DNA from 4 places in the Sinanaerobacter sp. ZZT-01 genome. Region 2 is predicted to be linked to each of the others. Evidence: riboswitches for the same ligand, from Rfam matches in the RefSeq annotation. Region 2 holds a riboswitch; each other region holds the start of a gene.

Region 1 (8,089 bases), 310 kb from region 2:
ATATGTTTGTTTTGTTGTCTGATCATCTGAAGCGGCACTGACAACAACTATGTTTTCTCCTTCTTTTAGTTTTAGCGTAAAGCTTGTTTTGGTCTGATCATCCCAATTTACAGAAGCAGCTTCTCCATTTAAGGTTACTTTACTGTCAATCTTTTTACCGTCTTTACTTCTTGCATAGACATCAAAAGTAAGCTTGCTTGGTTTCACTGTTTTCCCATCTACAAGCGTTGTTTCAATTGTCGGTGCAGTCGCTGAACTTTCGGTTTTCTGCGAATCGTTTGAACTGTTTTTCGGTATTGCTTTATCTAAAATCGTTACAACTTCTGCCCTAGTAATCTTATTTTTCGCATTTATCTTTCCTTCGAAGCCGCTCATCCAACCTTTATTTACAAGAGCATATACTGCTTCTTTTGCCCACGAACTGATTTGGTCTTCATCTTTAAATGTCGTATTACATACAGTTTCTTTTTCAAGATTCAGTGCCTGACACAGCATGAGTGCAGCCTCTTCTCTTGTGATTTGATCCTCCGGTCGAGCGAAATTCCCCGCTCCACTCATCACACCTGCGCTTTTTAACTTTAATATTGCCTCTGCATAGTAAGAAGATTCTTTTAAGTCTGTGAAAGTATTTTCTGCTTTTTCATTAAATTCCACTATCTTGTTTAAAATAACAGCCATGTCTCCACGCTTAATCGGATCGCTTGGCTTAAATGCACCCGCATAGCCACTCACCGTTCCGTTTTCGCTGAAGCGTTCAATCGCACCCTTTGCCCAATGTGTTTGAATGTCATTGAAGGCCTCTGATGATGCGCTGACTGACATCACGCTGAAAATGAAGCATAATACTAACACAATACTGCATACCTTTGTAAATCTTAATTTCTTTTTCATATTCTTTTTCTCCCTTCTTTTATATCTTTACTGTTTAACGATATACATTCTTCCGGTTTCTGGATCTTCATAAACAATTCCCTTTGAATCAAAATCCTCCGCCATACTTCCATCCTTTGCCGCATCGTTCAAATGTTCTACTTGCACTAACTCGTCTTCAGTAATAATATCCACTACCTTACTAATATCTACATTCCAATAGAGGATAATTGCGATCATCAATCCGCAGGCGAAAACAAGCATGACATCCACTAGATTTGACAAGGTTTCTAACGGGTTCAGCTCTGGCTCATTCATTAGGCTTCTCCGCCGTCTTCCTAAACGCCCACCATTACTAATCATCTACAGTGACCTCCTCTAAAACACACTCCATCACCGATTCTAAAGTGACCATATCGCTATTATACCAACGCTTACGTAAATTAGAGATAACACAAGCAATTCCTGCTGCGATCATTCCGGCTATAGTTGTATCGAACGCAACCCCTAAAGATTTTGAAAGTGCTGCTGTGTCTCCATTTCCCAGAGCGACAATCCCGGGGCCTAGAGGAATTAATGTTCCAAGCAGTCCGAACATAGGCCCCAGTCTTATTATTAAGTCAGTGATGGCAGTCGTTTTTTCATACTGCTCCTCTTCCGTCGCCAAAAGTCTTTGCGCTAATGCAATCAATGACACTTTTGGAAGGTGTTTAGCATGGAGCAATGTACACAGTAAATTCTTCTGACGAGAAGTCAATCCGCTTTCTTCGATCACTGTATCTAGGTTTTCATTCCCTTCATGTATTTTCTCTAACAGCTGAGGTATATGATTCTTTTTCAGTTTTCGTCTTTCCACAAGCAGTTCGACCAGCATGTCCCCTAACTGCCAGATTGCAATCACCATGAGCAGCAACAAAATGATGAGGCATGGCTTCATCATAACTTGTCCAATTATATGCAATGCTTCACTTAAATTGAATTTCATTTTTTGATCTCCTTCTTAACGGTTTGCTCTTTTGAATTTCTATAATGATCCCATTACTTCTCTCTGACTTATTGCAAATAAAAAAGCCGTGGCATTTCTGCCACAGCCGTATTTCTGTGAAGTTGCTACATTGAAAAATAGAGTAAATTTCTACTTTTTTACTCTTATTTTCTCCAATTACCCGTGGAATGTACTCTTGTCTTATGTGGCTCTCTGGCTTACGCTTTTAAGCCGTTCCGCTCAATATTCTTTCTATTGCATTGCTGTTTTCAATTGATCCAATAGAATTTGAAGCAAAACGCTGCGATTACAGTGGCGGGTCCGCACAGGATTTCAACCTGTTTTCCTCTTAGCTGCCTATATTGATTTAATAAGCAGGCACAAGACATTTTTTATGTAAATTGATTCTTTATCTAATCTCACTCTTTTTAAGATTGTATTTTTTCCTGTTTCTTAGAAAATGTTCTAAAAGAAAAGGAGCAGGAGAATCTCGGATATAGCCGCAAGTTCTATACCCTTAACACTCCTGCGGATGAAAAGGCAGTTATCAAACTTCATAGAGACAAACGGTTCTATCATAACTTTGGACAAAAACAAAAACAACCGTGGCAAAAATGCCACAGCCCGTATTTTCTGTGTATCAATCTTTCGCTATATGCCCAAAATCTCCCGTTGGTACAGCATTCTTTTATGCAGGTCTTCTGGTTTACGTTTGTAGAGAAACTCTTACGTCTTTGTTTTCCTTCCCGGTTTCCCAGTGGCGAACCTCACGGTTCTCAAACAAAGACTCCACGAATACAGCGGCGGGACCACACAGGATTCAAACCTGTTTCCCTTACATAAAAGTCTTTTATGAAGTTACTCTCATCTTAACAGTAAACATGGTCACCGTCAAGTCTTTTATCGAAATAATTTACTTTGCTTCTTTAAAGCATCTTCTCTTTGCTCTCTATTGGAAGCGATTAACTCATGAACGACATATAAAGGGTTTAATCGATCGAGAAACTCTTTTGCTTTTTTGCATTCTGTCGGCTGGTGAGTATCAACGTTTCCTAAAAGCTCATAAACTTGCTGAAATCTCTTATAATAATCCTTTTCTAAAATCGGAGGCTGTTTCAACGCTTTTTTCGTAAAAGTTCCCGTTACCGACTGATGTAAATGAACGCCTTTAACGTATTGACGCAGGTCACCGTGCAGTTCTATCATCTTTTCAACATATTCCCATGCTTCCTTCTCTGTCTCCAATTCGAGATTGCTGCACATCAAATGCCCGGTGTCCAGCATGATACCTTTCTTCTCATAATGAACCTTCTCCAAAAGACGTGCTGTCATCTTTGGGTTTGTCATCGTAAGTCCAGGCCACCATAAATTTTCCATAAGAAAAGTAAAGGTATACTCTCTATGGTCCAGCAGCTGGTTAATCAGATCTGCTGAAGCATCAATGACTTCTTCATCAGTGTGCATATGCTTATGCGTAAATACACCTTCAATTGTCACATCAGAAATATGAAAAACGACGTATTCTGCATCCATTTTTTTCGCATATTCCAAATCTTTTTGAAAATTTTCTAAAAGTACTTGGGGGTGTTTTCCACCATAAAAGCCTTCCCATACACTGCGTTCTCCAAATTCTTGATACAAGGCTTCTTCATTTTCGTTCCAAAAGTCAATCCAAAAAGGATAAAACGGCATATGGAGTCCCTTCACCATATCGGGCGATATAATCTTTCTATCGTCATTCCCACAGCAAATAATTTCTAATCCTCTGCATCCGTATCTTTCATAAAAATCCTTTAAATCCTGCGGATTTTCATATTCTCCCAAAGTCTCATTATAACTGGGTATGTATAATATCTGTTCCATTTTCTCCCCTCCTCACACTTGCATTCATTATATTTTTGAAAAATATAATTGTCAATCCTATTGTCAATCCTATAGTTTTTTTCTAAATTTCAGTCGATATTTGATTCTTCTATAACGGCTCGTCCTTATTGCAAACCTTCCTAAAATATGTTAGTTTTAATATAAGGAAAAAGCATTTCATGCAGACGATGAAAATGTTTATAATACAATATAAAATTACGCAGCATTCATAGGAGGAACGCAATGAAAAGTAAAAAAAATTGGAAAAAAGGGTTCTCAATTTGCCTGGTACTCTGTCTATTAATGGGCAATCTCAGCGGATGCAGCTTTGAGAAAACAGAGCAGCAATCCGAAGCTCTCATCGCTTTGGAAAATGCCGTTAATTATTATAAAACAGAAAATAATTTAAACAATTGGGAAGAACTCGTTGCGCTTTGTGCAGCAAACCAAGCAGATGGAATCGGGATTGGGTGGAGCTTTTTAACCCTTCCTAAAACGCCGAAAACTAATGAGTATGCTTCCTCCTACATCGGTGCAATTTTGAGTGATACCATCAAAGGAGAGGGTGACCCTATCAGTTTTGCAAAAAAATTATCTGAAACACAGAATTTAGAAACGGGTTCATTCGATGCAACTTATATCAATCAGCATGTATGGGCTATGATCGCTTTAAACGTAGCAATCAGTAAAGATGGCTATGACTACGATCATGCAGTTGCATACCTCCTTTCTTATCAGGCAGAAGACGGAGGCTTCGCTTATGGTCAGCAGCTTGCCGAGGGCAATGTGGACTTAACCGGCATTTCTTGCATTGCACTTGCTCCGTATTTTCAAAAGCACAAAAAAGATCCCGCTATGAAAAAAATCATTCGGTTCTTTAAAGACAAGCAGCTGGAAACCGGTGGATTTGAAAACGGCGGAACGGAAAACCCAAGTACAATCTCATCTGCAATTTGGGGACTTACCGCGTTTGATCAGTCTCTTCCTGCTACCGATAAAGGTTTGACACCATTTGAAGCATTACTTGCGTTCCAAAATGAAGATGGTAGTTTTCGTATGAAAAAAGATGGGGATCAGAAATTTGATAATCTGGCTACGAGGCAGGCAACGATTGCTTTATGTGATATCGTAAATGACATGAATACTTATCTGCTGCTTGCTTCCGATGCTGAAACTTATAGAATTGACCATCTATCAGGTCCTTCCATCACTTTAACAATTGATTATCCTGAAGACAGTGAAGAACAGGATGTCCATGGTCCATTCACCATTGAAGAGGATTCTACCGTTTTGGATGCGATCGTATTATACGGAAAAATTACAGAAACTCCTATTGAGCATAAATCCGGGATAATCAAAAGCATAAACGGAATTTCTGTCAAATCTACAGATCAGAATGAAGATGCAGCAAACGAACTTCCAGAAAATCCAACTGGCTGGAGTTTTAAGATAAACGACCAGTCGCCTGAACTAGATGCAAAAAATACGATTTTAAATGAAGGTGATATTTTGACTTGGACCTTTGTTTCTCCCGCATCAACAAATACGCCAGAGGAATAAACCGTTTATTAGCTTTCAGTAAATCATCATTTTATCTTCATATGAACGACATGAACGACCTTTACAATGAAAGATACATGGTAAAGGTCGTTTTATTAAAATGAACCATAAGATAAAATTGCTGAAGCAGTTTTTAAATAAAGGAGAATCCAACCAATGAAAATCCGAAGGTATCTGCCATTAAAATGGCTTGCCCTTTTTTCACTATTGGGTATTATTTGCTTTCTTGGAACAGTTGCATGCAAGGAAAATCAGAAAAACCAATATGAAATGGAACCTGCCTATTTAAAAATTGGAGAAAAAAACATTTCCGTAAACTATGTTATGAAAATCGATGAAAAAGAGGTATCCTTAGAAGAATATCGTTACCACTTTCTCAATATGAAAAAAACAATGGAAGATACAGACGAATCTTGTTTTATCAATGATACGGACGGCAGCTCACAACGCCGATTAAAATCCGATACATTGACAGCTCTAAGAGAAGTCTATGCCATTGAAAAACTTGCAAAAAAAAATAAGCTAGCTCTCTCCCAACAGGAAAAGGAAAAAATCAATACTGATATAAAGAATCAGGTTCATTCCTTGGGCAGCGCTTCTGCTTATAAGCAAGCATTACAGGCAAGCTATATGACGAATGCTATTTATCAGAAGATATGGGAGACAACTTTCTATTACGAGAAGCTGTATCAATATTATTTCCCCGGTGATAAATCCGCAGATTATGAAACTCGCCAACAGCTGAATCAGGACGAGGCTATAAAAAATGAAGTAAGTCTGCAAGCAATGATTGCAGAAGCTGCAGACTCCTTAATTGTAGAATATGGACCGGAATATGATTTGATTTCGATTGACAGTCTATATTAAATGGCACACTTTCCTTCTTTTAACATAGATTCACACTATGAAAAATCCTCAAACACCAGGTTTGAGGATTTTTTCATTATTTTTTATCTGTAATATAAATCGTTTTCCCTTTTCGAAGCAAGACTCTACCCTTCTGCGGATACAAAAATCCCATATCGTAGTCCCCGTACTGCTCTCTTTCTTTTTCTTTTAAGATCTCGCGCTCCATCAAAATTTCTCTTTTTCCATTTGACTCTACGACTTGAAAATACTTTGATCCGCGGATTTCTTCATCAAGGCTCACCCATATCTTATTTATCATCTTCTCTTGTCTGACTTCAATCAAGCAGCTTCCGCCAAGCCAAGGTGTATAATAGTCTTCGGATTTTGTAATTTCCTTTACACAAAAATTACTTTTTTCTAAAATTTCTTTATTTTCCCAAGCAGCAAAAGATAAAATAGAAAAAAAAGTAAGAAACAGAATTCCGATTTTAAAATAGTATGTCGAGGAATGAGTCCCTTTCATTTTTACATCTGACGGCCAATTAGATCGAATCGATGCAACTCGAAGTGTAGCGCCGATTGCCCCTCCGATTATCCCTCCTGCGAAAATCGACCAGTCCAAGTCCCATACAAGCAAAAAAACGCTTATAATCACAGCAAGAAATGCAAATAAGGAGTACATATTTTTAACAATGCCCATCCATCTTTTTATGCGTTTCAAGGAATCTCCCGCTTCAAATTCTTTCTGATTTTTTTTATTACAATAGAAACGATATGCGATACACATTTGAAAAAATAAAGCAAAAAAGCCCGCGATAAAAATTATAAAAGCAACACCTACTATCCATTGATCCCCATAAGAATCCAAATAGAATTGACTCCAGCTCCACTTACTTTGAAGGATGTAAAACAGAAAAGTAAACCATATACAAAAAAATAATCTACTGAAAAAGTTACGTTTTATGATACCTGCTTCTTGTTCTTGTCTTGTTTGTAAATCGGATTGCAACACGGTAGGATTCTTCCCGTCTATCGCCCGAAAAATTTTATATTCATCCCACTGCCATCGAAGTTCCCACCCCGAATCTTCACATAAATCGAGATAAGGCTGTATGTCTATATAAGCCTTTGGGCGGAAAACATCTATATCATACCTCACTTCTTGAGGCTCTACTTTCTGATATTTTGCAAAAACAGAGAAACACCCTAAAGAAGAAAAACGAAATCCTCTTTTTTCTTTTTCTTTTAAATATTCTGGAATATATTGATACCCATGTTTGAAAAACGGCCAAAAATGCCAGCAGTATTTTTCCTTTCTTCTACTATTTTGTAACATATCTACCATTACCCCTTCTATGTTGTTAACAAACCTTTTTCAAATGCATGACGCAAGCCTTTTGGTTTTGACACAATTTTCGGTTTTTTCACATTCTCCCCTAAAGGCACTTCGGGTTCATCTTTCGATTCATTTTCTATTGCGGATAAGACTTCTTCCTCCTCTTCAATCCCACCCCGGTCAATTGGGGGCAAGGTGCCGTCTTGATTAAAAAATAAGTCGCCATCCTTTACCATTTGATTGAGCCTTGCATACTCACGAGTTAAAAGTTTCTCTCCTAATTCGCTCAAACAGTACAGCTTTTTACGCTCTATCTCCCGAGTCTGTATCACAATTCCTTCTTTTTCAAAACGAGACAGCAATGCATACAAAGTTCCTGCACCGACCTCGACCCGTCCCTCTGTAAGCTTTGTAATGTTCTGCATGATCGCATACCCGTGCTGCTCCTTTGTCAAAGCTAATAGTACATAATACATCGGCTCTGTTAAAGTTTTCAATTGCTCTCTTGCCATTTTTCTCTCTTTCTTCCCTTCTTTTTTTAGCAAATCACTTTTATATCGATATTAGATATATCTATACTCACTATAATAATTTATTTTTTATATTTGTCAAGTGCTATTTATTTG
Region 2 (8,089 bases):
TATTTCTCCGCAGCCTGAACCGGGACAAGAGCCTGTGATGGTTCCAAAATTATAGCAATTTTTAAGAATGCCCGATGACTGTCCTGCGATACCTCCTGCATCCAGCTCGGTAGCATAATAAGTGGTGGAAGTTTTTATATCCGCATAATTTGCGCAATTTTCAATCATTCCACCTGCATTATTTCCGACGATACCTCCCACACGCTGTCCGGTGGAAACAATACTGCCGCTGAAAGAGCAATTACTGATATTACCGTAATTTGAACCCATAATGCCGCCGATATTGCTGCTTGCCTGGGTTATGATTCCTTCAACAGTGATATTTTTTATGACGCTTTCTGTATTACTATACGCAAAAAGTCCATTTGAACCTTTTAAGCCGGTAATTGTATAGTTCTGCCCGTCAAATGTTCCTGCGTATTGATTTGAGTAACTGCCTATGGATGACCAAGTATTATCCTGCTCCTCATCACTTAAAACAAGATTTCCTGTGAGAAGAGCATTGGCCGTTACATTTCCGGCATTTACATAATTAGAAAACCATGCTAGGTTTTCACCGTTGGCGATCTGATAATAAACGCTTCCATCCTTTGAGATCGTGGAAGGCTCTTCTGCTGTTCCGCTCCATACGATCCGTATTTCCATGGTCTTTTGGATATGAAGTGCTTCTCCTTTTACGGTTATGCTCCCCATGATGGTCTTATAGCCATTGCAAGCTATCGAATAAGCGTATTCGCCGTCAGCTAGGCTATAGCTTCCGTCCATACTCTTTTCCTGCACATCTTCTTCGTGTTTTACCGATACAATCCCAACGGCTTTCGGATTGTCATCAATAAAAGAAATATCAAATGTAACCGTGCTTCTAGCGGACGCAGTAAGAACGATTTCAGGAATCTCTATATCGGTACCACTTACAGTAAAATTTCCTTCTTCTGTGTGATATCCAAATTTAGAAACAGTGAATGTATAGCTGCCCTTTGGCAGATGATATACCAGGCCGCTCTCATTTACTATTGTTCCTGTTGAATCCTTAACGAGTAGCTTTGAGTCTGTCGGAGTGATATTCTTAAAAGTTACAGCATAGGTCTTAATCTCTAAATTTACAGAGATTTTTTTTCCGCCGTTGCTGATATTAAAACTGCCATCTACTGTTTTAAATTCATCCTTTGAAACAGTGTACGAATAACTTCCGTTACTCAACTTATAGATTCCGCCTGCTTCAGCGGCAACCGGATTTCCCTGGCTGTCTACTACTGCAACCTTAGCCTGCTCTTGATCCACTTCAAAAGCAACAATGTACTTTGCATTAGGGTCCTGCCATCCCAAAATTGGATAACCGTTATTTTTATTTGGGACGGTATCGGAAACAAAGCTTCCCCCGAGATCAGCAACAAAGCTGTCGGTTTTCATGTTAGCCGAAGATTTCGCACTGACATTGGAATTTTCTCCGTCATTGCCGATCCCTACAGGGAAAGTTCCTTCAAGATAGTAGGCTTTTTCTAAAGCTGCATTAGAGGATTGATATAAAAATCCAATCACCGCACCTACATTGGTGGTTCCGGTTGACTTAACGGTTCCGGTGCTGTAACAGCTGGAAATTGTTCCGGTATAGGCGTATCCTACAACACCACCGGTGTTAGAGCCGGACGATTCTATTTCCCCTAGAGTATAGCTGCTGTTGATATCAGCATATCTGTTCTGTCCGGTAATTCCGCCTACATTAGAATTACCTGTCACTGCACCTGCATTATAACAGCCTGTTATTTTTGCATAAGAATTAGCTTTTCCGTAGTTACTGCCCGCAATTCCGCCTACATACTTCTGTGTTGAAGTAATCGTTGCCTTATTGCAACAGCTTTCAATGGTTCCGGCATTGTAGCCCGCGATACCGCCTGCATAATTAGATTGCGTTGATATATTTCCTTCCACGGTTACATTTTTTACAGCACCGGCACTGCCTATGTACCCGAACAACCCTTGATAGGTTGACGAAACATCGATGCGAATGCCACTGATGGTATGTCCTTCTCCATCAAAAATTCCCGTATACTGATTTGAATAATTTCCCATAGGAACCCAAGGATCATCACTGAGAAGGATATCATCCGTCAAAACGGCTCCTGCACCTTTGTCCTGTAACGTTCCATCTGTAAGAGTACCGTTTACCAACTCGGCGAACCACACTAAATTCTCCTCATTTGCAATCTGGTACACTCCGTCTTTCAGCTCCGGTTTGGCAGATGCTTCACCATCCACAGCATCCTTGCCTTCCATCTTAATAGACAGCGGCTGCTCCTGCTTCTGCTTCTCTTTTTCAGATATACCTTCCTCAATGAATAGGTCTTTCGAATCTTCTTGAAGGTCTAATTCTTTTTCCAGATCCGACGATTCTGATTCCAACTCTGAGACTTCTGACTCTGATTCCGACTCGCTACTTACAGTAGAACCGGAGTCTTCTTCAACTACTTCTGCAGACACATTGCTTTCTATCGTATCCGCCAGCGCTACTATTGGCAATAAATTTAGACATAACATCCATGTCAAAAACATTGCTAAAACTTTTTTCTTCATTGTTGTTCTGCACACTCCCTTCGTTTGCTTTGAAAAATTTATGTTATCGCAAATGCGTTACACTGAAATCATTGCCTTTTTCTTAAAAAGCAATAAAAAAAACTGCAGCAAAATGCTACAGTCCGTTTTCTCTGTATTATATTTGAATTGTTGTCTTTTAAGATACATTCTTCTTTTAAATGATCTAGATACTGCAATCAATTGCACAAAGTTAAATTTGTACAATAAAAAAAACTGCAGTAAAATACTACAGTCCGTTTTTCTGTAAATAAACACAACAAAAATTCAAGAAACTTTAAACAATACCGATAATCCGCGGTTTGTTGTTGACTCTTCATGCAGGTCTTCTGGCTCACGTATCATCATTTCTTCCCGCCTTCCCAGGAAATTCCCAGTGGCATACCAGTGGTATATAAGAGAAACTACACGCATACAGCGGCGGTACCGCGCAGGCCTTTAACCTGCTTCCCTCTTAGCTGCACAATTGTTAGTCCCCAGTTTACTTTATCGTACTAGGCTTTCAATGTGCAGAACATAAAGGTTTTATTAAATTGTTTCTTAATAGTAACATTATCATCTAAATATTGTCAAGCAATCTTCTACAAAATTCAACATTCTTAAGCTGATTCAGGGTCACTTACCATTTAATAGAGGATGGATACAAGGTAGGATAAAGTAAATAAATATAGAAGCAAGCTGTCAATATTTTTAATACGAAGCTGTGCTATAACCAAAGCTCTCCTACACGTGCCCTGCTTGCCTTTTTCTCTAATTTTTGTTACAGTTAAGCTAGAAAAGAAAAAGGGAAGGGTAACTCGGGATGAACGCAAATTATGATATTAAATTAATCGCATTGGATATGGATGGAACTCTATTAAACGAACAGGGGCGTTTGTCTTTATCCAGCCGAAGAGTTTTAGAAAAAGTCATGGAAGAAGGAATCCATGTGGTAATTTCTACCGGACGTGTATTTAGTGCGTTGCCCGAAGATGTATTGGATGTTGACGGCATGGAATATGCGATTACTTCAAATGGTGCCAATATACTAAAGCTGAAAGACCAATCGACGGTATATTCGAATTTAATCGGTGAAGACAACATCCTAGAGATTCTTCCGCATATTCAGGACGAAGACATTATGATAGAAGCCTTCTTTGACCATGACGTGGTTGCGGAGCGCAGATGTCTGGAAAATTTACAACGATATGGAATGGTGACGGAGCGATCACAGATTTATACCCTGAGTACAAGAAAGCCCGTGGAAAACATTGAGCAGGTTATAAAAGAGAAAGCCGGCCGGATGGAGAACATTAATTTAATTTTTTCAGATAAAGAAAAGCGTGCAGCGTATTGGCGATTTTTTTCAAAGTTTCCGTCTATTACGGTAACAAGCTCTATGCCGTATAATCTTGAAATCGGCGGTGCGACGACGAGCAAAGCGGATGCATTGCAGCACTTATGCGGTCTTTTAAATGTACAGCATAATCAGGTTATGGCATGCGGTGACAGTGAAAATGATCTGGCAATGCTTCAATTCGCAGGTCTTTCCGTTGCAATGGCAAATGCTGCAGAGCCATTAAAAAAAATTGCACATTTTATAACAAAAACCAATCGGGAAGATGGCGTTGCTCATGCGATTCAAAGGTTTGTGATTGGACAAGATGAGTAGAAAAATTAATAACTTAAATAGAAAAAAGCAGTTAAAATGTAATTTGAAATCAGTATTTTTGAAAGCTCTTTATAAGAATAAGAAGTAAAAAAACATACCTCCTCATATACTGTAATGTATGCAAAAAAACAGTGTTAAGGAGGTATTTCTTTTGAATAGAGTGATTGTAATTGGCGGAGGCTGGTCCGGGTGTGCAGCGTCCTTGGCTGCGAAAAAGGCCGGGGCGGATGTAGTTTTGGTTGAAAAGACGGATTTGCTTTTAGGGCTTGGAAATGTGGGCGGTATCATGCGCAACAATGGAAGATATACGGCAGCCGAGGAAAATATTGCGCTTGGAGCAGGAGAATTGTTTGCAATTACCGATGCACTGAGTCGGCATAAAAATGTAGATTTTCCCGGACATCGGCATGCGAGCCTGTATGATGTCATTAAAGTGGAGCCGCATGTAAGGCGGTTTCTTGAAGAGCAGGGGATTGAAATACATACGATTGCAAGAGCGATTGATGTCGAGTTACAGGCCTCTTCCGCTGGAAGCAGTGCACAGGAACAGAAAAAATGTCTTAAGAGCATTACTTTGGCAGATGGGACTATATTGGAAGGAGACTTTTTTGTTGAATGTACCGGGTCTACCGGGCCGATGGGGAATTGTCTGACTTACGGAAATGGATGCTGCATGTGTATCCTGCGCTGTCCTTCATTTGGACCGCGTGTCAGTATTACACAAAAAGCAGGCTTGAACGATATTATGGGGCAGAGAAAAGATGGAGCGTTCGGTGCATTCAGTGGCTCCGGAAAATTAGAGAAGGAATCCTTATCCAGTGAAATTCAAAGAGAACTGAACGAAAAAGGGGTGGCGATCATTCCATTACCGCCTGAGCAGATTACAAAAGAAAAATTGGATTTAAAAGTATGTCAGCAATATGCATTGGAAGAATTTGCAGACAATATTGTTCTTTTGGACACAGGGTATGCAAAAATTATGACGCCTTTCTTTCCATTGGAAAAATTAAGAAGAGTGCCGGGCATGGAAAATGCACGCTACATTGATCCATACGCAGGAGGAAAGGGAAATTCGATCAGATATCTTTCTGTTGCAGAGAGAGAAAATAATATGATGGTAGACGGGATAGAGAACCTTCTTTGCGGAGGTGAAAAATCAGGCTTATTTGTTGGTCATACAGAAGCGATTACAACAGGAACGTTAGCCGGATACAATGCGGCGCGTCTGATAAAAGGGATGAGACCGTTAGAATTGCCGCCGCAGCTTGCATTGGGAGATATTATTTCTTATGCAAATGAAAAGATAAAAACAAAAGATGGTTTGATGAAACGCTATACTTTTGCCGGAGCGGAGTATTTTGAGCGGATGAAAGAAAAGGGGCTTTACACCACTGATAAAAAGACAATTCAAAAACGTGCCAAAAAATATGATTTAGCAAATATCTATAAAGAGAAAATACTGTAAGAAAATGCTTGGACAAAAAAATCTCTTTGAATCAGTTGACAACTTCTGAGGGAAACTATATGATAAACGTGCGAAAATAGAAGAAAAAGAGGATAAAGATGAGATTAAACAAGTACATTGCTCAATCGGGGATTGCATCTCGAAGAAAAGCAGACGAACTGACCATAGCTGGAAATGTAAAAATAAATGGTACTGTTATGAGAAAACCGGGATATGACGTGGTTGAGGGTGACATCGTTGAGGTTTCAGGACGAAAGATTGAGCCTGTTAAAAAATTAATATATCTTATGCTGAATAAACCCAAAGGTTTTGTTACTACTGTTTCCGATGAAGACGGAAGGGCAACAGTTTTGGATTTGCTAACAGATGTTTCCGAACGCATTTTTCCGATTGGTCGTTTGGATTATAATACATCCGGTTTATTGTTACTGACTAATGATGGAGATTTGGCATATCGTCTGACACATCCAAAACATAAAATTTATAAGACCTATCGAGCCAGAGTCAATGGCATTATATCAGATGCGAGGCTTGCACAGCTCAGAAATGGAGTGGATATTGGCGGATTCGTAACGTCACAGGCGAAAGTGAAGGTACTAAAAGGAACAGCACATACCAGTCTGGTAGAAATTCAGATCTACGAAGGAAAAAATCGTCAGGTTCGCAAAATGTTTGCAAGTGTAGGAAATAAAGTGATTGATTTGGAACGAGTGGCAATGGGAGAGCTTTATTTGGGAAGATTGAAAGAAGGACATTATCGGAAGCTGACACAAGAAGAAATTAATTATTTGAAGAATTGCTGATTATTAGAAATTAGGTGTGGCTTGCTTGCACCTAATTTTTTCTTGCACTAAAAATACCCGTCATAATTGAACGGGCACTTTTAGTATGAGTGTATATATATGTTTCTTATTTTCTCTTGGATTCTTTTGGAGTGACACAAACGCCTTTTGCTCTGCAAACAACGATAGGCTCTTCTAAAAAATCAGCAGCAGAAGGACTGATGTCCGGTCTTGCAGCAACGACTTTCTTTGCAACAAATTCCATTTTTCTGGAAGTATTGCCTAATTTAGTGATTTCTCCATAAGCTTCAATGTAATCTCCAGCATAAGTTGGAGCTAAAAATTCAACTTCATCGTATCTTAAAAATAAGCCTTCGTCTCCATCTGCCTTAATTAAAAGCTCAGTAGCAACGTCTCCAAACAAGTGAACCATGTGAGCGCCATCAACTAGGCTGCCGCCATAGTGTGCGTCTTTGTGAGACATTCTTAAACGAATTGTTGAGGTGATCTTTTCCATTTCATTTTCTCCTTTACGCATTTAGGTACTTTATTCTACTTTTACGATACATAAAAATAGGATATGCCTAACATGTATCGCTTTGAAAGTTAATTATGTAACACTAAAAATAAGTTGCAAATTTCATGCCAATGCGTTATGCTTAGTATAAGCTAAAACTGAACCGATTTGGCATCGGATTTTTTTTGGAAGGAGATGAAAATGCGTAATATTTATGGAATAAATCGTGTCATGGAACCAAACCACGTTTTGCCTACCTCAGCATGGAGGATTAATAACGATAGAGATATATATCCAAATGAACTGCGAATTAATGTACAGAAAATTCATATAGAAAGCACCAGCTTCCGTCAAATTTGTATTGAATGCAACAATAATATGGAGAGGATAAAAGAAAGGATTCTGCATATTGTTGAAAAACGCGGTAAGCTGCATAATCCGGTGACAGATACCGGGGGAGTTATCTTTGGAACGGTCGAAGAAATCGGTGAGGAGTATGAAAATACAAAAGGGTTAAAAGTAGGGGATGAAATCATCTGCAATGCATCGCTGGCAGGGATTCCGCTGTTTTTAACGCACATTTCAAAAGTCGACATGGCATATACACAAGTGGATGCAGGCGGATATGCAATTTTATTCAATAAAGTTCCGGTGGTAAAAAAACCAGAAGATCTGCCCATTAATCTGATGCTCTATACGTTTGATGAGTCTGGAACTCTATATTCCGCTTATAAAAGTGCGAAAAATAAAAAACGCTGCCTTGTAGTAGGAAACAGCTTGCTGACCAATTTGCTCTTTGGAAGAGCAATTCGAAAATCAGCAGGTGACGATGCAGAAATTATCTGTCTTTTTGATAATAACACAGACATCGGAATAAGAGGGAAGGAACTAAAAGATATCTTGGAGAAGACCTTTTCGGAGGTTCACTATGTAAACATTTTAAAGCCAGTTGAGAGCTTGGAGAAACTGGATGTTGGATTGTTTGATGTCAGCGTAAACTGTGCGGATATACCAGGTGCAGAAACGATAAACATTTTATCGACCAAGCCGGGAGGAACCGTTTACTTTGCAAATTTGATTAACAA
Region 3 (8,089 bases), 160 kb from region 2:
AAACAAAATAACTCGATCAGCCCAGATCAGTGCACGTTCCACATCATGCGTGGAAAGGATCACCGTAATCCCTTTTTCACTCAATTGATCCACAATCCCGTCAATCAAACGTGCATGCTTTGGATCAAGTGCTGAAGCAGGTTCATCTAAAATCATAACCTCAGGGTCCATGACTAAAATATCGGCAATCGCGACTCGTTTTTTTTGTCCACCGCTTAAAAAATGAGTTGGCTTTTCTTTAAATTCCGTAATATTTAATTCTTTGATTACTTGCTCGACTCTTTCCTTTGCTTCTTCTTCACCGACTCCCAAATTCAAAATACCAAAGGAAATCTCCTGTATTACATTTGCTGAAAACAACTGATTATCTGGGTCCTGAAACACAATTCCCACTTTTTTTCTTACCTCAAGAAGGCCCTTTCGGGAATAATTAATCGGCGTTCCATCTATATAAATAGTCCCTGATTTTGGCTTCATCACACCATTTAAGTGAAGAAAAAAGGTAGACTTCCCAGAACCATTGGCTCCCATAATCGCAATCTTTTCGCCTCGTTTTATCTCTAAATTGATTCCTTTCAGTGCTTCGGTACCATCCTCGTACGTATAGCATACCTTCTCTGCTTTTACAATCGTCTCCTTCATTAAATGCCTCCGTTCCATTTGCAGACAGCTGAAATCATCAATAATGCGATTAAAAATAAAGTGACTCCTGCCTTTTCTTTCATGCCCGAAGAACTGCTTTGCATCAATACCCTGATTTCTCCGTCGTAACAACGAGATTCCATCGCATCATAGAGCAATGAGGATTTATTTAAAGCTCGGACTAAAAGCACAGACAGCATGAGTCCCATAGCTTGAACGGCGGTCTTCGCATCGCGGTTACCCAAACGACAATTTTGAGCGGTTGTGATCGCAACTGCCATATCAAGAAGCACAAAGATATACCGATAAATCAACATCATTAATTCAACAATGATCCAAGGACAGTGCAGGCGCCTCAAAACAGTAAGCAGATCTAAAAGCGGAGTCGTAAGCGTAAGAAAATACAGACAGGAAACAGAAGCCAGGGAAACAAGAATTAATCGAATGGCATAAGTGAAAGATGTGACACTCACAGCCAAATAATGAGTACCTACGGGAATTGATAGCAAGTCCATAGGTGCATCCGTAAAATTTACGGCAATGGCGACTGTACCTAATGCGAGAAAGGCAAAAGGTGCTGTCATAAGTTTCATATAATGGGAAAAAGATGTTCGACTGTAAAACACAGTCAAACATCCCATTAGAATCAATACAATAGCTGATACGACAAAGGAGCGGGCACCCACGCATATGAAAAGTGTTCCGACCGCAAAGGCAGATTTTAAAAATGGACTTTTATATCGTAGTTGGGACGAATACGCTAGTTTGTCGATAATCATCATTGTTTCTTTCCTCCCGGTCCAATCCAGACTTTATTTTTCATCTTTTTTCTTGTATTTTTTTCTAGCTACTAAATATCCAAACCCATAACCAAATACACTGGCACCCAGTCCTGCCTGTAAGCAGAACAAAAGGGATTCGGTTTCACCGCCCGGCGGTTCTAAAATAGGCTCTGCCCATGCGACATAGTTTGGATTAATCGCTGTGATTGCATCTTCTGCAGCACCATCTGCGCCACCGAATTCAGAATCGTGAATGAATAAAAGCGGAATTACCGCAATGACCACTACGAGAAGCAGCAGTACAATTACTATCTTAGCGTTCTTTGTCATCTTTACACCTCCATGTATCCAAGCTCAGTCAACTCAGGCTTAGCATAACTTTCTAATCCCAGCATTACTACAACGGCCACTAATCCCTCAATGAGTGCAAGCGGCACCTGTGTCATTGCAAAGATTCCTAAAAATTCAATTAAAGATGCGCGGAAGCCTCCCACCTCGGATGGATGTGCCATTGCGAGCTGAACAGCAGTCACACAATAAGTAAATAAATCGCCTAAGCAAGCCGCCAAAAATACACCAACTGATTTTGGGAGCTTTACGCTTCTACATAGTTTATAAATTGCATAGGATACGAATGGTCCTGCAATTGCCATGGAAAAAGTATTTGCACCTAAAGTTGTCAGGCCTCCATGCGCAAGTAAAATAGCCTGAAATAATAAAACAATAATTCCGATAATTGCCATAGCAGAAGGCCCGAATAAAATTGCGCCGAGTCCGGTTCCTGTCGGATGAGAACTGCTTCCGGTAACGGATGGAATTTTTAATGCGGATAGTACAAACGCATACGCACCTGCCATCACTAAAATCAGCATGGTCTTTCTATGTTTTGCAAGTGTTTTCTTGATTGAAAAAAAGCCTGCCACTAAAAATGGAATACAAACCGCTCCCCATATAATGCAATAGTTCAATGGCAAATATCCTTCCATAATGTGCATTGCATTGGATATCGTTGCCGTTCCAAACACAAAAGCAAGGATAACCCCTAATGAAAAAATCCGTCTTTCTGTTTTTGTTCTTGTCATAATTTTTCCCTCCAATAAAAAATCGCCACTCTAAAACAAATCAGAATAGCGTAATACTAGGAAACATCATGTATCTCATGTTCCCCTGAATTACACCCTCCTATCGTCCGTAAGAAAATGTAATTACTGATTTTTAATAAAATCAGAACCTATCATCAGGCAGGTCTTCTGGCTTTGGCTTCAGCATTGTATACCATCTTCCCATTTCCACAGTGATGCTGTTGTATACAACTCGACCATTACAGCGGCGTGACCGCGTGGGACTTTCACCCATCTTCCCTATTCTTTCGGCAGGAAAATACCGAACACCTAATAATATCTTAATTGTCATCTCATTATATCATGTGATTTTTTCGTTTTCAAGAAGTTGTCCTTTTTATTTTATATTATTTCAGGCTAGCATTCATGCGCATGCCGATGATGCATGTCAGGCTTATGTTTATGTGTATGCTCCATTGCCTCGTGCATATGATAATGGCTGTGAACAAGCTCACCATCCCCTTCATGAACGTGGTTATGGTGCCCATCGGTATGCGTATGCTTATGCGTATGTCCCATCGTTTGGTGCTTGTGTATATGTGTATGCTTTTCTACTGTCGTTAAATAGGTCCCTACTATCATAAGAAGAACTGCAACCCAAAAACGCTGTGGCAGATGTTCTGAGAAAAAGGCTATGGATAAAGCTACCCCAATAAAAGGCGCGACTGCATAATAGGCACTCGTCCTCGCCGCTCCTAAATATCTCTGCGCTGAAATGTAAAAGAAAATACTCAGGCCATAAGCTACAAAGCCTAACAGCATTGCCGCTATACAGTAATAGACGGATGAAAATCCAGTCAAATAAGGGATACCTTCTCTATTTTCGATAAAGAGAAAGAGCAGCAGAGCGCCAAACCCCGATCCAAAGCCTTTTATAATCACGATCTCGAGCGGGTTTTTTAATGAAAGCATGCGTGTACAGTTATTTTCCATCCCCCAGCAAAGGCAAGCTAGCAATACAAAAATACTTCCTAGTGAAAAAGAAAGTTTTGAAACATCCTCAAATGACAAAAGCATACTTGCCGCAGTAATTACCGCAATCGCTCCCCACATACGCTTTCCAAGCGGCTCCCGAAAAAAAATACCGGCAATTAGTGCAGTCGCAACAATCTCAAAATTGTTTAAAAGCGATACGCTGGCTGCACTGGTAGTACTCAGCCCAAGCATGAGAAAAACAGGTGCCAAAACGTCTAGAAGTACCATCGCCACGGTGTAGGGCAAATCTTTTCTCACCAATTTTGCTTCTAACGGTTCTTTTTTATATAAGTAAGCGGCACCCTGCACAAAGGACATTCCAATACCGGCTCCCAAATAAAGCAAAGCAGCCATTAAAGCCGCCGGAATTTCTTCCAACAATATCTTTGAAAAAGGTGCACTGATTCCAAAAAGCGCCGCTGCTAAAATTGCTTTTCCAACTGCAATTTTTTCATCTTTTTGCAATGCATTCAACCTCCTTCTTATATTTCATACAGGATTTTATGTAATTGTGTGCAAAATGGGGATTGGAATAGTAATGTAAATGCGGATAACCGGCAATTAAATTTCCTTCTGCAATCATGCAGTTCCACTCTGTTTTTCGAAGCGGTTTTTGCGCATGAAAACAGTCTCCTGTATTCGTGCTGTCCCAGTAATGAAACTCATGGCCCCGTATACTTTTCCCTTTTTTGCAGAGAAGATTATCTTGATTCGCCGTTAACGTAATGTAGCCGAATCGCCCCAGTTTTTCTGTCGGATAGCTTCCTCCTTCAATCGTTCCCACCATAGGCACTCGTTTACCTTCTTCATCCTGAATCCACTCATGCAGATACATAAATCCGCCGCACTCAGCAAGACACGGAATTCCATTGGATATGGTTTCCTTAATTTCTTTTAACAAGTTTTTATTCGAAGAAAGCGTTTCAAGATAAAGCTCGGGATAGCCTCCTCCAAAAATAAGCCCGTGTAGATTTTCAGGAAGTGTTTCTTCCTTCAGTGGACTGAACGGTACAATTTCCGCTCCCAGTTCAGCAAGTAAATCCAGATTATCCTGATAATAAAAGCAAAAGGCTTGATCCATTGCAACACCAATACGCGCCTTATCTTCTTGCACGTGTGACAGCTCATCAATCCTCCAGTTACCCGGAACGCATTCCTTTACCTCACAAACAATCGGCTTTACCGAATTAGCAAGTACCAATAAACGATCTAAATCAACGGTTGCTTCCATTTGTTCAGCAATGCGGTTAAGGATTTGTTTTAAGTTTCCGATTTCTTTTGCGGTGACTAATCCCAAATGGCGGCTTTCCAAAGAAATATCATTCCTTTGGGGTACATAGCCGTAAACTTCAATTTCCAATTCTTTTTCAATCTGTTTCTTAAGGTCAGGATACAGCATTGCATTGCAGCGATTTAACAGAACTCCCTTGATATTGCTGTCTGGGCAAAGCTCCAGAAATCCCTTGATCTCAGCCAAGATGGAAACAGATTTGCCTTTACAGTCAATTAGTAAGATCACTGGCGTTTGCATCGTTCTTGCTAAATCATAAGAACTTGCTTCTGTTGATATGCCCGCAAGCCCATCATAATAGCCCATAACACCTTCTATTACTGCCAGCTCAAATCCCTTTGCATTTTTACAAAACAAATTTTTCGTCGTTTGTGCATCTGTGAAAAAAAGATCCAAGTTTCTCGACTTTAACCCTAGCACCTCTGTATGAAACATCGGATCAATATAATCCGGCCCGCATTTAAATGAAATGGTTTCTATCCCACGATTTATAAAAGCTTGCAGCAAACCACAGGTAATTGTTGTTTTACCGCCCCCGCTCGATGTAGCTGCAATCATCAGTCTCGGAATATTACGCTGCATGTTATTGTCCTTTCTGTGAACTAATTATAAAAATGGGGTTCTGCCCTGTCATCATATGCAAGCTTCCTACCTCTCTCGCCTTAGCCAAAGACAGCTGTACGATTTCTACGTGTTCAAATCCATACTTTTTTAACACTTGCATCGCTTCCCACATGGATTCCAAGGCAATCGCATTAATAACAATACGTATCTGTGGATTTTTTTGGACAAGTAAAGAAATGATCTCTTCCATATTTCCTTTCGTTCCTCCAAGAAAGGCTTTATCCGGCTTCGGCAGATCGTTCAATGCTTCCGGTGCTTTCCCTGCACAGATCTGTAAGTTCCAAGCACCAAATTTTTCTCGATTGGAACGAATAAGTTCTACCGCCTCCGGGTTGGTCTCTACAGCATAGACTTGTCCTTCTTCCGCCAACAGTGCCATTTCAACGGATACCGAACCGGTGCCGGCACCCACATCGTAAATAACATCCGTTTTTAATATCTGTAATTTTGAAAGGCTGACACTGCGTACCTCTTCCTTTGTCATCGGCACATCACCACGTAAAAAATCCTCGTCTGAAAATCCATAGGATTGTTTTTGGCGTCTTTGTATCTTATTGTTTTGTACTAAAACCACACTGAGAGAATCAAAGCTTTGCCTTCCCAGTTCCTCTGCACTCCCAAGCACAATCCGCTCCGTTTCATAAGAAAGGCGTTCTCCAACGGCAACCTCAACCTGTCCTAATCCGGCTTCGATCAGCCGTTTGCAAATCTCCTGTGCCGGATGGTCGCTTCCCGTTAAAAAAAACGTTTTTTCATTTGTCTGCACCGTACCGGCTACATTTGCCTCCCGTCCATGCAGACTGACAATTTTAGCATCCTCCCAGGAGGTATTCAACTTCGAACAGAAATATTGAAGGGAGCTGATTCCTGCGACGCACTCCACCTTACAAAAAGGAGATTTTCCTTCTGCGCATCTTTCTTTATTTTTTTCCTCTAAAAGTGTACATAATTTTTTCGTGCCGCTGAAAAAACCAACATCGCCGGACATCAGAACAGAAATGCAATCTATATCTGTTTGTTCATAAATCCATGCCGTGATTTCTTCGGGTGCAATTGCATAATGTTTTTTCTTGTTTCCCTGTGGAAAGCTGTCTACCATCCGCCTAGCACCTATCAACGCCTGACTCGTTTCAATACATTTTTTCCCGCCAAGCGTCAAAGTTTCTGGATTTCCCATCCCGATCCCAACTACATATATTTGTTTCATATGGCCTCCGTCTTCCTCATTTTAAATGCAGCTTGACTTAGACGCGTTTTAGATTTGTCAGGCAATCTTCCGCCGCTTCTAAGGTTTCTTTTATTTGCGTCTCCGTGTGTGCATAGGAAATAAACATTGCCTCAAACTGTGCCGGAGCAAGGTAAATACCCTTTAGGAGCATCTGACGGAAATAAGTTCCGTAAGCAGTGATATCGGCGGTTTTGGCAGACAGATAATTCTTTACTTCTTGTCCGGTAAAAAACAAAGAACCAATGGAACCGATGTCATTGACACTGCAAGGCACATCCGCCTTTTCAGCAAGTTTGCGAAGACCGCCATACAAGAGCTTCCCCAGTTTATTAATGTGCGTATAAACTTCCGGATGCTCTTTTAAATAAGAGAGCTGTGCAATACCTGCTGCCATTGCTACCGGATTTCCGCTCAGCGTGCCTGCCTGATACACAGTGCCGCACGGTGCTACCATCTCCATGATTTCCCGCTTCCCGCCATAGGCACCGACCGGCATTCCGCCGCCGATAATCTTTCCGAATGTCGTCATATCCGGCTTTACATCAAATAATTCCTGCGCACCGCCTAAGGCCAAACGAAATCCGGTGATGACTTCATCAAAGATCAATACAGTTTTATTCACATCACAGATTTCTCTCAGCTGCTTTAAAAATCTTGGATTAGGAGGTACTACGCCCATATTTGCCGCAACCGGCTCAATGATAATCGCAGCAATCTCACCTTTATTTTCTTCAAATAATTTTTGCACACTTTCAAAGTCATTATAGACTGCTGTTAATGTGTCTTTTGCACAGCCCTCCGTCACACCAGCACTGTCCGGCGCCCCACCGTTTGCAATCAACCCGGAACCTGCTTTTACTAAAAGGGCATCACTATGTCCGTGGTAACAGCCCTCAAACTTAATGAACTTATCCCTTCCAGTGTACCCCCTTGCTGTACGTAAAGCACTCATGGTTGCTTCGGTTCCGGAATTGACCATGCGAACCATATCCATGGAAGGCACCAATCCGCAAACTAATTTTGCCATTTGAATTTCCCGCTCTGTTGCTGCACCAAAGCTCAGTCCGCTTTCGATGACTTCTTTCACCGCATCCAGCACAATCGGATGATTATTTCCTAGAATCATAGGCCCCCAAGAGCCAATATAATCAATATACGCATTTCCATCAACATCGTAAATATACGATCCATTCGCTTTTTCAATAAAACGAGGTGTGTCCTGAACAGCAAGATATGCACGGCAAGGACTGTTAACCCCGCCCGGAATATATTTTTTTGCTTCTTCAAAAAAAGCTACGGAGCGTTCTGTTTTATTTTGATTCATCACCCGATTCTCCCTTCTTTTATCATTGCGGCAATTTCTTTCGCATAATAAGTGATTAGAATATCTGCACCTGCTCGAAAAATACTCGTTGCAGTCTCTGCC
Region 4 (8,089 bases), 1.1 Mb from region 2:
CCGAAGGCAAATATAGATTCAATCGTAATAAAGCCAGCAAATTCAAAGGAAGTAGCGGCTGTTATGAAGCTGGCCAATGAATGGAAGATTCCCGTAGTCGTACGTGGTGGAGCAACCGGACTCTGTGGTGGATGCACACCGGTAGAGGAAAGCTTTATTTTAACGATGGAACGAATGAATGCAATTTTAGAAATTGACCGAAACAATATGGTAGCGGTTTTAGAGGCTGGTGTTACACTGATGGACTTGCTTGAAGAGCTGGATCAATCAAATGATTTAAGCTTCCCAGTACATCCCGGAGATGAAGGTGCACAGATGGGCGGCATGGCGGTAACCAATGCGGGCGGAGCCAGAGCGGTACGTCACGGTGTGATGCGAAAGCATATTATGGGTGTGGAGGCAGTCCTCCCGAACGGTGAAATATTGGAGCTCGGAGGAAAGCTTGTAAAAAATAATGCAGGATATAATCTAATGCAGCTTTTGCTTGGAAGCGAAGGCACATTGGCTGTTATTACTAAAATTATATTGAAAATTTATCCAAAAGATCGCAGTTCTGCAACGATTGTGGCACCGTTTGAACGATTTGAGGATGCATGTCAGGCAGTAATGGACATTTTACAAAGCGGAAATATTCCTCTTGCAGTAGAATACATGGATAAGCATTTGTTTGTGGGAACGGCAGAAATGCTTGGTTTGGAATGGCAGGCGAAAAGAGGAAATGCAGATTTGCTGATTATTCTTTCGGAAAAAAATGAGGAGCGCCTGTATGATGCATGTAGGGAAATCAATGCAATTTGCGAGAAAAACAACTGTTATGAAACTTTGTATGCCGGAAAAGCAAAGGAACAGGAAGAGCTTTTATTAATTCGAAGCCAGCATTATGAGTACATTAAAGAAACGATATGCGATTCCTTTGATATGGCAGTGCCGGTTTCAGAGATTCCAGCTTTTATCAGCGATTTAAAAAGACTGGTAAAAGAGTATGATACCAGTACGAATGTGATTGCGCATATTGCAGATGGAAATGTGCATAATGATATTTTGTATTTGAAGGACGGGAGCATTCCGCCGTATGCAGAGGAACTGAAGCAGAAAATGTATGATGCCTGCTTTTCTTACGGAGGAACGATTACAGGAGAGCATGGGATTGGGAAAATCAGGACAGAGGACTTAACCTTGCAAAAATCACCTGTAGAGCTGGAACTGATGAAGGGGATTAAAAAGGTATTTGATCCGAATCATATTATGAACCCAAAAACAGTGTTGATGTAGCATGAATAAAGAGCTTGCATACCTTAGAGATAGGAAGAAATAAGTAAAAAGAAGCTGACTGCTGAGGAAGAACAGAGCAGTTAGTTTCTTTTTCTTTAAATTCACATAACAGGACATTATCTATCTTACAAATTAGGAAATATTTAGCATGATTTTCACTTGCAAAATATAATGAAAGCTGATAACATAAACTCAAATCAGATGAAATTAGAAAAAATAATACAATTCATGTTCTGCCGGTTTAATCCGGTAGTAATTTTGCTCTTGAAAAATAGAAAAATAGATGGTAGTATAAATCTATAAAATTGTAAATATTAAGAAAGAAACAATATTTTCGACAATGTTTGACAAGTATAAAACGAATTGAATACATATTCATGTTCTACCGGGTAAAGCCGGAAGCTAAGAGGGAAGTCGGTGAAAATCCGGCACGGACCCGCCGCTGTAAGCGCGGAGTTTCTGAATCATATTTGCGGAATGCAGACTGCCACTGAGGGGTGATAAGCCCTTTGGGAAGGAGATTGGAAACGAAGATGCGCAAGTCAGAAGACCTGCATGGATAGAAGGCAGTGATAGTCACGAGGTAAATGACTTGCAGGATTTTTTTGAAGGAAAAAAAGAGCACATGATATAAATAGGAGCAGTGAAAACGGACTGCGGCATTTTGCCGCAGTCTTTTTTGTTGAAATAAAAGAGGAAGGGGGTGAGCATGATTGAAAAAATACGGTAATCTCGCCGTATGGAGCATAACTCAATTATTTAAGAAAAAGAAGGAGGAAAGAAGCGAATGATGAAATTCAAATTAAGAAAGCCAATAGCTGCATTGGTAACAGCAGCTATGGTAGCAAGTATGGGAATCCCTGCCTTTGCGGCTGATTGGCCCACGTATCAAGGCAATGATATTCACAACGGAATCTTGACGGATGGAGCGCCAACGACAACAAGTCCGAGCGTTACACAGATTGTTTTGCCGCATAACGGCTCCGGCTGGGACGGCGTCGATTCCGCCGCTGTCATGGAAACGACAGGTGATGGTGATACCTATGCGTATGTGCTGTATGACGGGTACACCGTAAAAGAGGATGGAAGTGGTGGCGGGCGGCTTGCAAAGATCGACTGCACCGCATCGACACCGCACGTCGTATGGGATGCGCAGATCACGCAGAGCTCAGGCTTTCAGCTGTCCAGCCCATATCTGGATGTGGAAGACAGAAGCATCTATGTAGGCGCTTCCGGCTACAACCAGAAAGCAACAAACGATAATTTGGCTTTAGAAGCAGGAGTAACAAAGGATTGGACCGTATCTGGGTCCGGAATCACAATGGAAGCGAATAAGGTGATTGTATCCGGGGATGAGACGGTTACAATGACACAGGCAAATATTGATTTAGAGAACGGCAAGAAGCACCGTTCGGCTACCGGCGTGAAGATCAACGGAAGTGGTGTGGGTATGACCGTTACGGCAAAGCTGAACGGAACTGTAGTGGGAGAAAAGACTTTCACGTCTGCAGATCTGATCGACGGTCACTATTACTTAAATAAAAACTTTGATGACCAATCTTCAGCGGCAGAAGCAGCAGTGCTTACCGGAGCGAATACGCTTGAATTCACTTATGAGATAAGCGGAAATACAGGAAACACAGTGGAAATCGAATACTGTAGCTTATATGAGCAAAAAACTTCCATTACAAAGGTAGTAGATATCGACGCTACACCAACTACAGATTGGTCACTGGCTGTGCCAAATAACGCACAGATCAATACGCCAATTGTAAAAGACGGAGATTACATTTACTTCGGAACCTGGTCGGGTCACGCAGGCACGTATTATCAATATGATATGGGTGTAGAAGAGTTACTGGAATACAACCCGGGTAACGGCGGATTTTACTGGGCCGGTGCGGTGGTAGACGAGGATTACGTATACTTCGGCGGAGATAACGGCTATCTGTATGCCCGTCCGGTTGGCGACGATTTTGAAGATGTATCACAGGGAAGTGTAATCAATCTAGCAACGGCAGGCGGTGTGAGCCCGGGCAATGTGCGCAGCACGATTTCCCTCGTAGACGGGCACCTTTACTTCACGAGCCAGGGCGGTTACATTTGGAGTTTTACACCAAATAACGGTACGCCGACCTTGGATTGGAAGGCAGAGCTCGCAGCGACCTCCACGTCGACACCGACCGTAGTAGGAAATGATATTTATGTAGGCTATTACGCTGGATTTAGCGCAGGCGGTGTGCAGAAGATAGATAAGACAAGTCATGCAGTTACGACAATTGCAACACCGGGACCGGTACAAAGCTCAGTACTTGTGAATACGGACGGAGGCGTGAACTATTTGTACTTCAATACCAATTCCGCAACCGGAGCAGGCTACTGCTATAACGCAAGTACCGGAACTAAGGTATGGCAGACGCAAGGAGATACGTATGCGTTGCAGGGAATGGCGTCCAGCAACGGCATCTTAACCTTCGGAAATGATTACGATCATTTTTACGTTGTAAAATAATAGAAGGCTTGATGCTTTGAGTAAGAAGTAGGAGAGGAGAAGGATGTGTCTTCATTTTTGGATGATAGGCACATCCTTATTTTAAAGTAGAAGGCGGTAGAAAGAATGAAGCATGAGAAAAGAAACTATTTTTTAAGCTTGACACTGTGCATGGTTTTGATTTTGGGGCAGATCATACCGGTGGGAGCAAGCTACGCACAAGATAGGGGTACAGAGCTGTCAGGGAGAACGGAGAGCGTTGTACAAGACGGGGGTAGCAAGGATAAAGAATCAGATTCTGCCGTGGGAGTATCGGAGGATGAGGGGATTGATGTAGGGGAAAATATGTTTGAAGATGAGAATACGGCAGGAGAAGAGTCTGATAATCAGAAGGAAGAAACAGAAGAAGGCGCAGATGAAAAGGAATTTAGCGAAATGGAAAAAACAGAAAAAGAAAGCGAAGATGTTCTTTCGGAGGATTCGGCTACAACAGATGATGTGATAAAAAATCAAGAGGATAGGGAAGAACCGGTAGAAGAGGCTCTGAAGGAAATGATTTCTGAGCCGGTTATGGAAACACTGGAGCTTGCCTTTGAGAATGGATTGCCGAATATAATGGAGTATGAAGCAACGACTCAGAGTGCCATCTATTTTATTGCTGATGCGGAAGGTATAAAAAAATTAGGGGGATTAGTAAATAGCGGTATTGATTTTAAGGGGAAAACGCTGAAGCTGACGCAGGATATTGACTTAGAGCTTCAGGAATGGGCGCCGATCGGAACAAAAGAACATCCCTTTTGCGGTGTGTTTGACGGCGACGGATGCAAGGTAAGAAATTTAAAGATGGAAACCTCAAGCCTGGAATACATCGGGTTGTTTGGATATATAAAAAATGCGGAAATTAAAAATACAGAGATTGGTGAGGGAAGCACGGTACAGGGAACGGCAGAAGCAAAAAATATCTATGCGGGAGGCATTGCTGCTTACGCAGAGGAGAGTAAATTTATTAATTGCAGAAATGATACCAATATAAGTGTTTTAAATTTATCGGAAGATGGCAAGAAGAATCAAATCTGTACAGGAGGAATTGCGGGTTATGTAAAGAAGAGTGATTTGACAGATTGCAGCAACAAAGGCATCATTACCTCCGAATCAGAGGCAACGAAAAATTTGGCACATAGTGGAGGAATGGGAGGCATTGCTGGCTTTGCTGAGGAAGGAAACTTTGAAGGCTGTGCGAACGAAGGAAGCATCAGCGGAGGCTGGAAGACAGAAACAAATGCAAAGGACTATCCCTCGGGAGGAATTTTAGGCTATGCAATGGATACTTCTCTTATCGGCTGTATAAACAGCGGTGCGGTAACAATTACAGGCTATTATGCTGGTGGAATGATAGGAAATGCAGAATCAATTGAAAAGACTATGATACTTTCAAACTGTGAAAACAATGGGGGAATTGAAGTAAAAGGAACGAAGGCAATGTATGCAGGAGGGTTAGCCGGAAAAGGTACATCAGTAGAAATGAATGACTGCAAAAATACAGCAGGAATAAAGGGAGAATGGTATGTCGGTGGGCTTGTAGGAAATTTAGGAGGGAGTGCAAGTAAGAAGTCTTGCATTCAAGATAGCTCCAACGAAGGAAAAATAGAAGCGTTGACAAAACGGGCAGGTGGACTTACCGGAGAGGCAAAGCAGAGTAAAATACTGCGGAGCAAAAACAGCGGAGATGTAGATTCATCGGAAACGGCAGGAGGTATTATAGGGTATTCATCAGTCTGTGAATTGAGTGACAATTATAATATTGGTGAAGTCAATGCAAGCAAAAAAGAAGCAGGTGGCATTTTAGGAAAAACTGCAAGCAGCCCTGTTTCAAATTGCTATAATCTAGGAAACGTAGATTCCCTAGGGAAAAAAGGCGGAATTAGCACCAGTACGTCTAATCTGATAAATTGCTATTTCTTAGAAGGCAGCGTGGAAAGTCCTGAGGACGCTTCGGTGGCGATTGCTAAACCGGAGACTGCGTTTTTAAATGGCGAGGTAGCTTTTCTTTTAAATACAGTAGAAGTAGACGAAGAAAAAACCTTTTCTGGAATCTGGGGACAGGGAGATAGTTATCTTGTTTTTGCGGATGAAGATATTCTCGCAGTGGGAAAAATTACGTGTAAGGTGAAGGATGAAGCAGGGGAGGAAAAAGGCGGGACAATCGTCTTTGGGAAAGATGCGGAAGCAAAGCCTTACCTTATTGAGAAATCCTTACACTTGACAGTAACGCCGGAGGACGGGTATATTTTGAAGCTGTTGAACCTGACGGATACAGATGGAAATAAGCTGGAAAAGTCAAGAGAAGATCAAATTGACGGCAAGATTGTATTTACCTTTGAAAATCCGGGCAGAAGCGTAATTGCCGAAGCTATTTTTCAAAAGAAGGCAGACGATGCGCCCGAGACCATAGATGTCACATGGAATCTGGATGGAGGAACCATTATAGAAGGAGAAATTCCGACTAAGGTAAAATATGGAAAGTATCTTTCGAAGCCTTTAATTGAGCGAGAAGGCTACTTTTTCGAGAACTGGTTTGCCGGAGACAATCCGGATACACAAAGAGATATTCCTTATGATTTTGAAACCGCACTGACTGCAGACCTTATATTGACTGCCATATGGAATGAGGATGCACTGTATATCACCTTTGATCCTTGTGACGGTACCGAGCCGGAGGAAGCACAGCGTTTCTCGTTTGAAGGAAAATTTACGCCAAAGGAAGTGAGCCGCACCGCATCACCGGGAATGCAATATAAGTTTTTAGGGTGGTACACAGAAAAGGACGGAAAGGGAGAAAAATGGGAAAAGGATAGAACAATTGAGCAGCGAGGCAGATTGACGCTGTATGCCGCATGGGAGCTGATTGATTCGTTTGAAAGTGGAACAACCAAAAATCCTTGTATTATTGCGGACGCGGATACTTTAGCGGCACTGGCGAAAAAAGTAAACGAAGGAACGGAAGGAAGTGCAAAGAATGGATATAAGGGGAAATACTTTGAATTGGGAAGTGATATTGATTTAAAGAAAATTGAGCAATGGAGCCCGATTGGTACAGAAGAACATCCATTTTTTGGAAAGTTCAATGGAGCGTACCATACTGTTTCTAACCTAAAGATTGATGCATCGGAGCTTGACAATCAAGGCCTTTTTGGATATGTGGGAGAAGATAGCTTTGTTTCAAATTTGTATTTGGAGAATAGTTCAGTGCGAGGTGAAAACAATGTGGGTGCAGTCATAGGTAAAATGTTGAATTGTGGAGGTTTTCATCATTTGGGAGTTATAGGTGGAAACGTAAGTGCAAAGGGAAATGCAGGCGGTGTCATCGGTTGTGTTTCAAAGGAAAACTTTAATCAGGATGATGATTTTTATATGCTTTTTAATACAGCGGAGGTAACGGCTTCAGTCGGAAATGCAGGCGGCCTTGTAGGGGGAATTGACACAAAGGGAACCTTCAGTCGCTGCTATAACACGGGAGATATTTCCGGAAACGCTGTAGGGGCTATTGCCGGAAGCAGTTATGAGAGAAGTAAGGAGTGTTACTATCTGGATTCGAGTATTGAAAGTCCAGTAGATGGTGCTGTTGTCGAAGCAAAGTCTTCCGATTTCTTTGAAAGCGGAGAAGGCGCTTACACTTTCGATCATGGAGAAACTTATTCCCGAACAAAGGATTGGAGTCAGGGCGAAGGCTTTCCGATTTTTGCAGACGAGGAGAATGGGTCGGTTTTCCGGATTTTCTTGAAGCAGGGAGAGGGTGGAAGTGCTTCCATAGAAGGCTTGGATGAGTATGGAGCCTCGTATACAAATAGTGGCACAAAGGCAATTGTGAAGGTGCAGGCGGAGGAAGGCTGGTTTTTAAAGCAGCTTTCTGTTACAGAAGTCAGAAGTGGTAATACAGTGAAAGCAGATGGCGCAGGAAGCGGGGCCGAGGAAGTTACCTTTATTATGCCGGAAGCAAATGTGTATGTCGTTCCGGTCTTTGTTCAGAACGGGGAAGGAAAGGTAAAGATAACGTATGATTTAGATGGCGGAAATTGGGGGGATGTCCCTGCTCCTTCTGCGAGTGTTCCTTTTGGAACCGTAGTGGAGCATCCGTCTGCCGAGCCGCAAAAGACCGGCTTTACGTTCCATGGCTGGTATGCCGGAAATGAGAAATACTTGTTTACAGAGGCGGTAACGGAGGATTTGGTTTTAAAAGCGAAATGGTGTACAAACGGAAAGTTCCTTGTGTCCTTCAATCTAAACAGAGAAGGCTGGGCTGGGGAAGAGCTGCCGGAAGCGTTTCGG

Evidence for each region. Region 2 has a riboswitch for cobalamin ahead of U5921_RS05365 (S-layer homology domain-containing protein). Riboswitches for the same ligand answer to the same signal wherever they lie in the genome.
Region 1: another riboswitch for cobalamin. It lies ahead of U5921_RS06785 (MotA/TolQ/ExbB proton channel family protein); the one in region 2 lies ahead of U5921_RS05365 (S-layer homology domain-containing protein).
Region 3: another riboswitch for cobalamin. It lies ahead of U5921_RS06075 (energy-coupling factor ABC transporter permease); the one in region 2 lies ahead of U5921_RS05365 (S-layer homology domain-containing protein).
Region 4: another riboswitch for cobalamin. It lies ahead of U5921_RS10625 (hypothetical protein); the one in region 2 lies ahead of U5921_RS05365 (S-layer homology domain-containing protein).

The regions. Positions count from the first base shown of each region.
Region 1 is NZ_CP141728.1:1,389,239-1,397,327, reverse strand. Features, by position in the region: gene U5921_RS06795 (S-layer homology domain-containing protein) at 1-891, opposite strand, end outside; gene U5921_RS06790 (DUF2149 domain-containing protein) at 919-1,233, opposite strand; gene U5921_RS06785 (MotA/TolQ/ExbB proton channel family protein) at 1,226-1,855, opposite strand; cobalamin riboswitch at 2,041-2,255, opposite strand; cobalamin riboswitch at 2,529-2,713, opposite strand; gene U5921_RS06780 (TIM barrel protein) at 2,756-3,718, opposite strand; gene U5921_RS06775 (DUF4430 domain-containing protein) at 3,962-5,278, shown strand; gene U5921_RS06770 (SurA N-terminal domain-containing protein) at 5,435-6,145, shown strand; gene U5921_RS06765 (DUF2812 domain-containing protein) at 6,222-7,463, opposite strand; gene U5921_RS06760 (PadR family transcriptional regulator) at 7,481-7,975, opposite strand.
Region 2 is NZ_CP141728.1:1,084,185-1,092,273, reverse strand. Features, by position in the region: gene U5921_RS05365 (S-layer homology domain-containing protein) at 1-2,571, opposite strand, end outside; cobalamin riboswitch at 2,891-3,072, opposite strand; gene U5921_RS05360 (HAD family hydrolase) at 3,392-4,240, shown strand; gene U5921_RS05355 (FAD-dependent oxidoreductase) at 4,392-5,705, shown strand; gene U5921_RS05350 (pseudouridine synthase) at 5,804-6,508, shown strand; gene U5921_RS05345 (hotdog domain-containing protein) at 6,615-6,995, opposite strand; gene U5921_RS05340 (sigma-54 dependent transcriptional regulator) at 7,206-8,089, shown strand, end outside.
Region 3 is NZ_CP141728.1:1,241,812-1,249,900, forward strand. Features, by position in the region: gene U5921_RS06060 (energy-coupling factor ABC transporter ATP-binding protein) at 1-642, opposite strand, end outside; gene cbiQ (cobalt ECF transporter T component CbiQ) at 642-1,424, opposite strand; gene U5921_RS06070 (energy-coupling factor ABC transporter substrate-binding protein) at 1,455-1,754, opposite strand; gene U5921_RS06075 (energy-coupling factor ABC transporter permease) at 1,757-2,506, opposite strand; cobalamin riboswitch at 2,647-2,834, opposite strand; gene U5921_RS06080 (DMT family transporter) at 2,903-3,985, opposite strand; gene U5921_RS06085 (cobyrinate a,c-diamide synthase) at 3,972-5,393, opposite strand; gene cbiE (precorrin-6y C5,15-methyltransferase (decarboxylating) subunit CbiE) at 5,395-6,642, opposite strand; gene hemL (glutamate-1-semialdehyde 2,1-aminomutase) at 6,680-7,987, opposite strand; gene hemB (porphobilinogen synthase) at 7,987-8,089, opposite strand, start outside.
Region 4 is NZ_CP141728.1:2,212,838-2,220,926, forward strand. Features, by position in the region: gene U5921_RS10620 (FAD-binding oxidoreductase) at 1-1,272, shown strand, start outside; cobalamin riboswitch at 1,633-1,846, shown strand; gene U5921_RS10625 (hypothetical protein) at 2,060-3,784, shown strand; gene U5921_RS10630 (InlB B-repeat-containing protein) at 3,890-8,089, shown strand, end outside.